4 regions of the Geobacillus stearothermophilus ATCC 12980 genome follow, and region 2 is predicted to be linked to each of the others. Evidence: predicted binding sites of a transcription regulator. Region 2 holds the regulator's gene; each other region holds the start of a gene.
The links. The regulator Rex, encoded in region 2, represses fermentation and respiration genes when NADH is low (regulators of the CRP and FNR family bind a similar motif). The targets are predictions, from matches to a motif close to TTGTGAAATATTTCACAA.
Positions count from the first base shown of each region.

Region 1: the regulator Rex is predicted to act here: its motif matches at 1,682-1,699, upstream of ric (iron-sulfur cluster repair di-iron protein).
Region 3: the regulator Rex is predicted to act here: its motif matches at 2,039-2,056, upstream of ric (iron-sulfur cluster repair di-iron protein).
Region 4: the regulator Rex is predicted to act here: its motif matches at 1,783-1,800, upstream of QSJ10_RS04530 (formate/nitrite transporter family protein).

Region 1 is NZ_CP128494.1:612,758-615,806, forward strand. It holds gene moaA (GTP 3',8-cyclase MoaA) at 1-811, shown strand, start outside; gene ric (iron-sulfur cluster repair di-iron protein) at 913-1,620, opposite strand; gene QSJ10_RS03365 (hypothetical protein) at 1,821-2,057, shown strand; partial or broken gene QSJ10_RS03370 (transposase family protein) at 2,300-2,638, opposite strand.
Region 2 is NZ_CP128494.1:226,547-229,595, reverse strand. It holds gene QSJ10_RS01310 (YdiK family protein) at 1-49, shown strand, start outside; gene tatC (twin-arginine translocase subunit TatC) at 114-863, opposite strand; gene tatA (twin-arginine translocase TatA/TatE family subunit) at 884-1,036, opposite strand; gene QSJ10_RS01295 (redox-sensing transcriptional repressor Rex) at 1,054-1,695, opposite strand; gene moaC (cyclic pyranopterin monophosphate synthase MoaC) at 1,711-2,199, opposite strand; gene abc-f (ribosomal protection-like ABC-F family protein) at 2,295-3,049, shown strand, end outside.
Region 3 is NZ_CP128494.1:636,685-639,733, forward strand. It holds gene mobB (molybdopterin-guanine dinucleotide biosynthesis protein B) at 1-449, opposite strand, end outside; gene QSJ10_RS03475 (molybdopterin molybdotransferase MoeA) at 446-1,705, opposite strand; gene ric (iron-sulfur cluster repair di-iron protein) at 2,118-2,825, shown strand; gene moaA (GTP 3',8-cyclase MoaA) at 2,927-3,049, opposite strand, start outside.
Region 4 is NZ_CP128494.1:831,708-834,756, forward strand. It holds gene QSJ10_RS04530 (formate/nitrite transporter family protein) at 970-1,755, opposite strand; gene QSJ10_RS04535 (IS701 family transposase) at 1,856-3,049, opposite strand, start outside.

The DNA of each region.
Region 1 (3,049 bases), 390 kb from region 2:
AAAAATCCGCCTGACCGGCGGCGAGCCGTTGCTTCGGCGCGACCTCGATGCGCTCATTGAGCGGCTGTCCGCGCTCCCTGGCCTGCGCGATATTGGATTGACGACCAACGGCGTTCATTTGGTGAAATGGGCGCAGCGGTTGAAAGAAGCCGGGTTGAAGCGCGTCAACGTCAGTTTGGATGCGTTGGATGATGACATTTTCCGAAAAATGAACGGCATTGGCGTCGGCGCCGCCCCGGTGTTGAAAGGCATCGAAGCCGCCCTGGCGGCGGGGCTCGGCGTGAAAGTGAACATGGTCGTCAAAAAAGGATGGAACGACTCGCAAATCGTGCCGATGGCGGCCTACTTTAAAGACTTGGGCATTCCGCTCCGCTTGATTGAATTTATGGATGTCGGCACAACGAACGGCTGGGATTATTCCCATGTCGTGACGAAAAAAGAGATGTATGAACAAATCAACTCCATGCACCCTCTTGAACCGGTTGAAAAAGCGTACTTCGGCGAAGTGGCGAGCCGCTATCGCTACGTCGGCACGGAGGTGGAAGTCGGCTTTATCGCCTCAGTGACGGAAACGTTTTGCCAAAGCTGCACGAGGGCGCGCATTTCCGCCGATGGCAAGCTGTACACGTGTTTGTTTGCTTCTGAGGGAGTGTCGTTGAAAGACAAACTGCGCGCCGGCGCGGGGAAAGAAGAGCTGAAGGCGTTGATCGCCGCCATTTGGAGCGAGCGGACAGACCGCTATTCGGAAGAACGGACGGCAGAGACAGCGAAACAGCGCCCGAAAATTGAAATGTCGTATATTGGGGGATAACAAAGAAACGGGGCTGCTCTTTTCGTCAAAGAAGCAGCCCTGCTTTTTATCGCTCGATGCGCCTGCCTTTACCTTAGAAATAGGGGAATGGATTCGTCTGCTTATGCCTTCACCGCCGCCAACACGCGCGGGAAGAGGATGTTGTTTTCCAAATGGATGTGGGTAAACAAATCGTCTTCGAGCACCGCGAGTCGGTTGTAGACGAGCCGGTACGTGCCGCACGCGTCTTCCGGCGGGGTGAAGTCGTTTGTGATTTCACGAATTTCTTTCATCAAATCGCCGGCTGCGTCATGTTCATTGACCAGTTCGCGAATGGCCCGCTCGACCGCCTCCTGGTTTTCCGGCGACGGGTTGTCGGCAAATTGCAAAATGAGCGGGAATGCGCCCGTTTCCTCTTTAATGAGATGTTGCTCAAGCTCCGTTTTTAACTCATGAAACAATTTATGCACGCGGGACAGATGCGGATGGTGCATGCCGTGCACGCGCAATACTTTCGTGACATACGGGCTGAGCTGCGGCAGCTCCTCGTTCAAATAGCGGTGGTGCGTGTTGATGATATGATCGACCAAATCGGCTAGCGGCGCTTCGCTCCAGTTTCCGGCCGGTTTGTTTTGCGCCTCCGCATAAAGGGTGTTCAGCTCGCGAAGGAGCGCTTCGCCATCGAGTCCGAGCTCTTCGATCGCTTCTTTTAACGGGCGCTGTCCGCCGCAGCAAAAATCAATGCGCCGCGCTTTAAACAAATCCGCTGCTTTCGGAAATTGAGTGACAATATCGCCGATCAACGATTGTTCGGTAAACCGCTGTTCCATTTCGGGTCCCTCCATCACCAAATCGTTACAGCTTCAGCATACCTTGTTTTCCATGTCAACGTTGTGATACATCTCACACAAGCAAAAAAAGCGGACAACAAGGGAATGTGATCAACATCACAACGTTGTCTCTCTTCTTTCCTGTACAATAAAAGAGACGAAATCAGCTGATCGATCGAGTCGAAAATCGGGCTCAAGACGTGCTAAACTATATTCAAGAACAATGCCGCTATGCGGATGAAGTGATGCAAGAGCTCGAACAGTCCGCTGCTTTGTTTGGCGAAACGCGGGAGATGATTTTGCGGCATATTGCCGATGCGAGCGTCGTTGATGAAAAGTTGGCAGAAGGCATAAAACAGCTGCCAATGGCAACAATGTTGAAAGAACGATATGGTTGCCGCCAGCCGTATGATCGGGTAGCGTCAAAAGTTTTATGAAAACTCCACATCCGCCATCCCATGGAGCATCGTAAGGTATCCTTGGAGCCGGATTCGCCCTTGACCAACACCCGCCAAAGGTGTGAAAGGGACGTCAAGGGCGACGGGGACAAAAAAGAGGGCATAGGAAAGCCGCTCTTGCCCTTACCGAATTTTACCTTTGACGAGGTTCGGTTGGTCAAGGGTTCTCTTCGCCGAATCCGGCTGTTCTTCTGATCCATGGGCTCCGGCGGACAAAAAAGTTAGGCTGCCTCTTGTTGGAGGAAATCTTGAGCCATGGCGATCAGCTTCGTCCACCGGGCCGGCATATGGGGCAGATCGGCGAGCTCCGGGATGACGACAGGAACCCGGCCTTCGAGTGCACCGTGCGGGCGCAGGAAGTGGAAATACGCCACAAACAGCGTGACAAAGGACACCGAGCCTTCTTCCGCGCCAAATCCGTGAGTCGGCCGATAGTTTTTAAATGTCCGGTTGAATCGCTCGATGATTTGTTTGAGCGCGCGGAACTCTTCGGACACCGGATCCTCATTGGTCAGTCCGATCACTTGGCGGACGTCAAACGGAATCCCGTGCTGGGCTTCGTAGTCGGCTAAAAGCTGCCGGTAGTCGAGTGTTTCTGGGACAACGATGATGGGAAGGTCATCGACTTGAAGTTTTCGGTACGGTTTTCGAACTGGTTCGTCCATGTCTTTGCGGCTTAAGGATTTTCCTAATAAGGCACCAATTAAATAGACAATGATTTGATGTTGGGACTTGATTATTTCGAGCAAATAGGCTAATAAATAATTGAGGTGACAAGCTTGTCACTCCTTTGTTTTGGGTGTTGGGTGTGGGGTTACCTCAATGATGGCCGAAAACAACGGGGGTGGCAAACTTTTTTTCTTCCAACGGTTGAAACTCAGGAGAAAACCGTGAGTGTGGAGGATAAACTTTTGACAATACCTTGAAAGTGGTAGCGTCAAAAGTTCTATGAAAACTCCACACAGATCATC
Region 2 (3,049 bases):
TTTTGATTTCGGCACCGCCTTTCGCTTGTTCTTCACACCGAGACAATAAAACCCTCCCCATTGGGGGAGGGTTTTTGCCTGGCGCCGTATGAACCGTCCTCTTGATGCTGCCCTCAATATGGATCGCCGCTTCCTTCCTCCGCCGCTAATTGCGCCTTTCGATAGCCGATTTTGGCAACCCAGATGCTCCCCTCATACAAAAGCGTCAGTGGAATCATGACGATCACTTGCGACAACACATCCGGCGGCGTAATGGCGGCCGCTAAAATAAGCAGCGCCAAATACGCATACTTGCGGATGCGAACAAGAAGCTGCGGCGTAATAAGCCCTAAGCGGGTGAAAAACAGGACAACAATCGGCAGCTGAAACACGATGCCAAACGGCAGCACGAGCTGCAGCAAAAACTGAAAATATTCATTAATGCCGATCATCTGTTGAATGCCGAGCCGTTCCGCCAGCTGATTCATAAACCGGACGACAAATGGAAACAAGACGAAATACGCAAAACCAACCCCGGCTAAAAATAGAATGATCGATGCTGGAATGTAGCTGAGCGTTGCTTTCCGCTCTTTTTCATACAGCCCCGGACTGACAAACGCCCAAATTTGATACAACAGCACCGGAGCAGTCAGTACAGCGGCGATGACAAAGGCAAACTGAAAATACACTTTAATCGGATCGGTGAGGCGGAACGCGTTCATCGTCAGCTGTTTCGCTTCCGCAGTGTGCTGCAAATACACAATGACGTCATCGACAAAAAAGAAGCTGGCTACAAGCGCCGCAACGAAAAAGAGAAGCACGATGATCAGCCGTTTCCGCAGCTCTCCGAGGTGTTCATACACGGACATTTCTTTGTCATTCATCGTTTCCCCATCCTGCCTTGTCATCGGTCGGTTTTCGTTTCTTCGTCATCAGCGAGCCCTTTTGTGGCGTCTTTAAACTCGCGAAGCGACTGGCCGAACGACCGCCCCAACTCCGGCAGCTTTTTCGTGCCAAACAGCAACAAAATGACAAGAACGAGCAACAAATATTTCATGTGTTGTTCTCTCCTTTTTACGATGGCGATGGATAGTTTTTCAAAAAATAGACGAGCGACTGCAGCTCAATGGCTAAATCGATATGATGGACACGAATATGGTTCGGCACGTTCAACCGCGCCGGAGTAAAGTTTAAAATGCCTTTAATTCCTTGCGCGACAAGGCGGTCGGTCAGCGCTTGAGCCGCGGCGGCCGGCACGGTTAAAATCGCGATCGGAATGTCGCCGCGAAGCCGCTCCTCCAGCTCATCGAGATGATAGACCGGCACCCCGCCGACTGTCGTTCCGACCTTCCGTTCATCGACATCAAACGCCATGACAATTTTCGTGTTGTTATTTTTCGAAAAGTTGTAGTTTAAAAAGGCGGTGCCTAAATTGCCGACGCCAAACAAGGCGACTTCGGTCACCTCATCCTCTTCAAGCGTCTGGCGGAAAAACGACAACAAATAATTGACATTATACCCGTATCCCTTTTTGCCAAGCGCGCCAAAATACGAAAAGTCGCGGCGAATTGTCGCCGGATCGACTTTCACCGCCTCGCTCAGCTCGGCGGAGGACACGCGCTGCTTCCCTGAGGCATGTAAATTTTTCAAAAACCGATAGTATAACGGCAGACGCTTGGCAGTCGCCTGCGGGATTTTCGGTTGTTCGTTGCTCATCGTTTCATCCCCCAGCTAATCGGTTTTCCGTCGATAATGGCCGGACTTCCCGCCCGTTTTTTCGACCAAATACGTTGGACCGATCGTCATTCCTTTATCGAGCGATTTGCACATGTCGTACACAGTCAATGCGCATACCGAAGCCGCCGTCAGCGCTTCCATCTCCACTCCTGTGCTCCCTTTCGTTTTGACCGTCACGGTAATCACAAGTTTATACGCTTCCGCCTCTTTTTCCCAAGCAAAGGCAATATCGACGCCTTTTAACATAAGCGGATGGCACATCGGAATAAGATCGGCCGTTTTTTTCGCCGCCATGACCCCGGCCACCTGGGCTACCGCCAGCACATCACCTTTCTCAATGGCATTGTTCGTCATCTTTTCGTAAATCTCTTCATTGACGGTGACGCTCGTTCTCGCCACCGCTATCCTGATCGTATCTTCCTTGTTCGTAATGTCGACCATTTTCGCCCGGCCTTGTTCATTGAAATGCGTAAACGATGACAAGACAATCTCCTCCATTTATCACTATACACCATTTTTCGTTATCTGTCTTTGACCGTTTTCGCGACTTACGTTAAACTATTCGCGAGGTGACGGACATGATCATTTTGCAAGTGAATGGACTCACGAAATATTTTGGCGCTGACCTTATTTTATCGAATATAAAACTAGAAATACAGTCCCGCGCCCGCATTGCTCTTGTCGGCCGCAACGGCGCAGGCAAATCGACGCTGCTGAAGATCATCGCCGGCGAACTTTCTTCCGACAGCGGTGAAATCATCAAGCCAAGCCATATCAAAATCGGCTATTTGGCGCAAAACAGCGGGCTCGACTCGTCACGCTCCATTTGGGACGAGATGCTGGACGTATTCGCGCCGCTCCGGGCGATCGAAGCGCAGCTGGCAGAGCTCGGCGCCCAGCTTGGCGACCCGGATCTGCTCGCCGATCCGTCCCGCTACGAAAAAACGCTTCAAGCGTATGACAACTTGCAAGAGCAATACAAAGAACAAGGGGGCTATCAGTATGAAGCCGACATCCGCTCTGTTTTGCACGGGCTGCAATTTTCGTCATACGATTACCAAACAACGCCCGTTTCCTCGCTAAGCGGCGGACAGCGGACGAGGCTCGCCCTTGGAAAACTGCTGTTGGCCAAGCCGGACTTGCTTATTTTAGACGAGCCGACGAACCATTTGGACCTCGATACGCTCACATGGCTCGAGCAATATTTACAGGCATACCCCGGCGCCGTTCTGCTCGTTTCCCATGACCGCTACTTTTTGGACAAAGTCGTCACCGAAGTGTACGAGCTGTCCAACGCGACGCTTAAGCGGTATAGCGGCAATTATAGCCGCTA
Region 3 (3,049 bases), 410 kb from region 2:
TCGGCCAGCGAAAACACCGGATGCACTAGCGGCCCTTCGAGTGGCTCCCAGGCGATGACGGCGCGGATGTCGGCGAGGTGCTGGAGCGACGCCCAATCTTTCGCGGAGCGCACAAGCACGACTTTTGGATACCGATCTTGTTTGTAGCCTTCAACCAACACGAGATCGAGCCGAAGCGGCGCATAAAGCGCCAACACATCATCCAACCGCCATAGCGGACGGCGGAGATGTAGCTGCAACAGCCCGTCCCCTTCCACCGCCGTTGCCACCGCCCCGGCCCGCTCATGGCGGACGGAATCGACACCTTCCGGCCGCGCGGGCTCGCCGCCATGGCCGTGATGCTTCACCGTCCCGACGCGCCATCCTTCCCGGACCGCGGCCGCCACCCATTTTTCCATCAACGTCGTCTTGCCGCTATGTTTATAGCCGACGACTTGCCAGACGTTCATTCGCTTGACCCCTCATCGTCATCCAAAAGCCACACGTCGACCTCATCGCCAACCGCAAACCCTCTCGTTCCGCCCGGCAGCACCATCAAGGCGTTCGCAAAGGCAAGCGAGGTGACGATGTTCGACTTGTCCATGCCGACCGGCTTCACGACAAGCCGACCGTCAACCGCCTCGACCCGGCTGCGCACGAAGCGGGTGAACGGGTTCGGCTTTGGAAACTCGGCGCCAAGGGTGGCTTTCGCTTTTTTCAAATACGGCTTGGCCGAAAACAGCCGCGTGCGCACGACCGGGCGGACGAACAGCTCATACCCGACGTAGCACGCCGACGGGTTTCCGGATAGACCGAACAGCAGCTTGCCATCAATCTCGGCGACGGTCGTCACGCTCCCCGGGCGCATGGCGATTTTGTTAAACAACACGTTCGCTCCGAGCCGCTTGTAAATGGCGGGCAAATAATCGAAATCCCCGACCGAGACGCCGCCGGTCGTAATGAGCATGTCCACTTGATCGAGCGCCTGGCGCACAGCGTGAAAACACGCATCGAGGTCGTCGGCGAGCTGGCCAAAATAAATCGGCTCGGCGCCGCTTTTGAACACCTGCGCCTCGATCATGTAGGCGTTGCTGTTGCGAATTTTTCCCGGCACAAGCGGTTCCGAGACGTCAAGCAGTTCGCTGCCGGTCGCAAAAATGCCGATGCGCGGCCGTTTTGCCACTTTCACCTCCGCATAGCCGAACGTCGCCAAGAGCGCCGCCACCCCGGGATTGATGCGCGTCCCTTTTTCGATGAGCGGCTGCCCTTTTTTCGCGTCTTCCCCTTGAAACGAAATATTGTCGCCAGGGCGGAACGGGCGTTTAATGGCCATATACGTTTTTCCATCCCGCTCGTACTGTTTGGCGAGCTCCAACATGACGACCGCATCGCACCCTTGGGGAATTTGCGCTCCGGTCATCAAGCGCACCGCTTGAAACGGACCGACGGGCTGTTTCGCCACTTGTCCGGCGCCGATCGTTTCAATGACTTCAAACTCGACCGGATGGTCAAGTCCCGCTCCTTCCGAGTCGGCGGCGCGAATGGCAAATCCGTCATACGGCGAGCGGTCAAACGGCGGCACGTCATGGTCGGCGCGCAAATCTTCGGCCAAATAGCGGCCGTACGACTGGCGAAGCGGCACCGTCTCCTCTTCTCCTCTCCCAGCGTAACGCATCACCCGGGCGATGGCTTCCGCGACAGGAATCGGGGTTCGTCTTTCGACCAACGGTGTTCTCCCCTTTCTTTCCCTCATTCACTTCACTAAGCCCATTTTATCGTTTTATCACAATGATTTCCAATCTTGCAGCTGCTTAATGGTTTGGGCCAATTTTTCATCAACGACGCTGGCATCATCAATATGCTGCAAAATCATCTTTTTCTTCCTCCCAGCGGCTTGCCTTGGCCAGCAGCCACATGCTGACTCCCCCTCTTTTTTCGGCAGTTCACATCTTCTATGCAGCGCATTCACAATTTATATCGTCCATTTTATTGTACAGGAAAGAAGGGAGCCACTGTTGTGATGTTCATCACATTTCCTTGTTGTCTACTTTTTTCGTTTGTGTGAGATGTGTCACAACGTTGACGTCCAAAACAAGGTATGCTGAAGCTGTAACGATTTGGTGATGGAGGGATCCGAAATGGAACAGCGGTTTACCGAACAATCGTTGATCGGCGATATTGTCACTCAATTTCCGAAAGCAGCGGATTTGTTTAAAGCGCGGCGCATTGATTTTTGCTGCGGCGGACAGCGCCCGTTAAAAGAAGCGATCGAAGAGCTCGGACTCGATGGCGAAGCGCTCCTTCGCGAGCTGAACACCCTTTATGCGGAGGCACAAAACAAGCCGACCGGAAACTGGAGCGAAGCGCCGCTAGCCGATTTGGTCGATCATATCATCAACACGCACCACCGCTATTTGAACGAGGAACTGCCGCAGCTCAGTCCGTATGTCACGAAAGTATTGCGCGTGCACGGTATGCACCATCCGCATCTTTCCCACGTGCATAAACGGTTTCATGAGTTAAAAACAGAACTCGAGCAACATCTCATTAAAGAGGAAACGGGCGCATTCCCGCTCATTTTGCAATTTGCCGACAACCCGTCGCCGGAAAACCAGGAGGCGGTCGAGCGGGCCATTCGCGAACTGGTCAATGAACATGACGCAGCCGGCGATTTGATGAAAGAAATTCGTGACATCACAAACGACTTCACCCCGCCGGAAGATGCGTGCGGCACGTACCGGCTCGTCTACAACCGACTCGCGGCGCTCGAAGACGATTTGTTTACCCACATCCATTTGGAAAACAACATCCTCTTCCCGCGCGTGTTGGCGGCGGTGAAGGCATAAGCAGACGAATCCATTCCCCTATTTCTAAGGTAAAGGCAGGCGCATCGAGCGATAAAAAGCAGGGCTGCTTCTTTGACGAAAAGAGCAGCCCCGTTTCTTTGTTATCCCCCAATATACGACATTTCAATTTTCGGGCGCTGTTTCGCCGTCTCTACCGTCCGTTCTTCCGAATAGCGGTCTGTCCGCTCGCTCCAAATGGCGGCGATCAGCGCCTTCAGCTCTTC
Region 4 (3,049 bases), 610 kb from region 2:
ATCACCGCTTGCCGACGGGATTTTCACGGAAAGCGGGTAGCTTGGTGTTCAAATAAAACGATCGTTTACAGCCTTTCGCTAAGTGATCAAGATCACCATCGCAAGCAACCACTGGCAATCTTCGTTTAGGACTCTTTCTCCATTTCACATACAAATTGGTTTACTCGCAAAAGCTTCCGAAGAAAATGAAAAATCATGTCGAACTTTGTCTGTCGAAAATGATGGATGGCAGGGAGGAGGAAACAGAGAATACCATTTTGGAGACAAACTTTTATAAAAAGATGGTCGATGGAGAATACGCCACGTTCCATTACAATGGATATTCGATTTCCTATTCTATTTTAGAGGCGGCAGGCAATGACGTACAACCGATAAAAGCGAAGGATGTTACCGCCGTCTATCCTGAAAACACCATTTAAGACAAAAAAACGGAACCCGCCTAGCCTTCGGAATTTGATTCCAAAGGAGCGACATTCCGTAGTGAACCAGACTACTGGGGTCCGTCTATATATCGGACTTTTACGTACCATAGATACAACGACCTCATGACCCCAGCTGCAAGGAGACCATTCGACAGAAGGTTGTTTTCATCCTTCCGATGGTGACGAAATTTTTTTGTCATGGGAGTCTATATAGTAATGATTCGTTAATCACATTTCAGAAATAAGTTTCATAAATATAAGTTCGATTAGACTAAATTATTGGTTAATGCAAAAAATTTTTTAGTAAAACATTGATTAAATAGTTTCATTGTAATATAATCTCTAATTGTAAAAAATTGGCTCTTCACCACAAAGTGTACTTGACAAAGAAAGACGATTATGATAGAGAAAATCAAAACAGCATTTTTCCTTTTTATACCACACGTCTCTTTGAGCAACATTGCTATCACGTTTGTCTTTAAAAGTCAAGTACATCTTTTGGTGATGAATCTAATATTTTCTTTTTATGAAACAAATATCCAATGGGTTATTTGTCTGAAACGTGAACTTCGTTTTGCGATGTCAAATACGTATACAATGCTCCCATAAATAAGGCGCCACCGACAATATTGCCTAGTGTAACAGGAATAATGTTATGTATTACTCCTGCTAGGTCGATCGCCGCTGGATGAGGGAGGGCTAATGCAAGGGAAAACAGGCCTAAATTGGCAATGGAGTGTTCGTATCCAGAGGCAAAAAAGATAAAAACAATAAGAATCATCGAAAAAACTTTTGCCATATCCTCTTTCATTTGCATTGGAATAAAAATCGCTAAACAAACAAGCCAGTTACAGAGAATTCCTTTAAAAAAGAGCTGCATCGTTGTTGCGTGTATTTTTTTCTCCGCCACAAGAAATAATAAGTGATCTTGTGAAATATGATCAAAAACGCCGGATTGCGAAATAAGAAAAGCAAAAAACACAGCTCCTAATAAATTGCCGGTATAACATGCAAGCCAATTTCGCAACATATCTTTGATTGTCGTTTCTTTTTGCAAGGTGCTGATTGTAAAATACATCGTATTGCCAGTAAATAGTTCTGCCTCACCATACATAATTAATACTAAGGCGATTCCGAAAAAAATACCGCTTACTAAATACGTAGCAGGAGAATTCGCTTCACGGAAAAATTCCCCTACACGAAAACAAAGAACAAGCGCAAATCCGATGTACACCCCTGCCAAAGCAGCCCGCATCATATATTGAACAAGAGAGCGATCTAGAATGGCGCGTTTTTTTAAAGCTAACTCTTTACATTTTTGAACTGCTTCCATCTCTCCGACACTTCTCTTTCATTTACTTTGTGATTTTTTTCACATTATTTACGATATATAACTGTAGATGAGCATTTTTCATTACAATAATTCCCATGCCTTAAGAGACAAACAGGGTACCCCTTACGCGATACGGAGCTGTTTTTTTGATCACATCAATGGGAATTCCTTGCTTCGCAGCGTCATAAATGAACTCAACGACGCTGTGGCCTTTCCGCGACCGAAGAAGCTCCAGCCCGGTGGAGAGGTTTTGTCGGGATTCGGCGATGCTGTACACGCAGGAGAGCAGCACCACCGCCCAATACCGTTTCACCGCCCGAACGTGGTGAACGCGGTATCCATCCAGCTTCAGTTGATCTTTCGCCTGCCGGAAAAAGCATTCGATCGTCCAGCGCTGGGCGTAGTAACGCAAGATGTCTTCGTCCCCGAGCTCCCGGTCGGTGCTCAAGACGCAATGGAGATGTTCCGGTGTCATCGGCTGATCCGCCTTCCAAGCCAGCAGCACCACCGCGTCATCGAGGCCATGGATGGCCCCCTCATAGCGATACACGCGGTAATGCTCCTGACCCACCGTGACGAGGCGGGTGTCTTGGGGCTCGATATAGCGGGCGAACTGCTTGGCTTGGACGGCGATGCCTTTCGGATAAAGAATCCGGTTCGCCTTGAGCATCGCGATGACATGGAATCCCTGTTTCAGACAGGCTTCGATGAGCTTTTTGGACGGATACCACGAATCCATGAGCACATACACCGGCTGAGCCCGCTTCACCTTGAGCGAGGAAAGCATCTCGATCGCCAGGTCGATCTTGCTTTTTCCCGCTTTCTTGTCATACAGGCGGAACGCAAATGGGAACGCCTGCGTGAAGGTGTGCACCATCAGCCAAACGAGCGAATGCCCCCAGACCGATTGATGATCTTTATGCGAGTAGTGCCAGTCGCACCCTTGAATGGCGTGCACAGCCCGTGACGAAGGCTTCGTTTTTTGGCAAATCGTATCATCAATCGAAACAAAAAGGGGTTGATTCTTCCGTTTGGCCAGTCGTTCGACCTGGGAAAGGATCCACTCTTGAAGCTTCCCAAGCAGCCTTTCCTCGTTCCAAGGGCTTTTCGTGAAAAAGTGACGGAGCGTCGTTCGATGATTCGGATGAAAGCTCCAGTAATGAATATCAGTCAATGTTCCCGAGAATCCCTTGGTGGTCAAGGCATCGACAATATGAATGAGATGCTTGATGACCGGTTTGGAAAGCTGCAGCGTCAACCCCAGCGTGAAGAAAAACTTGTGGATTCCTTGGTG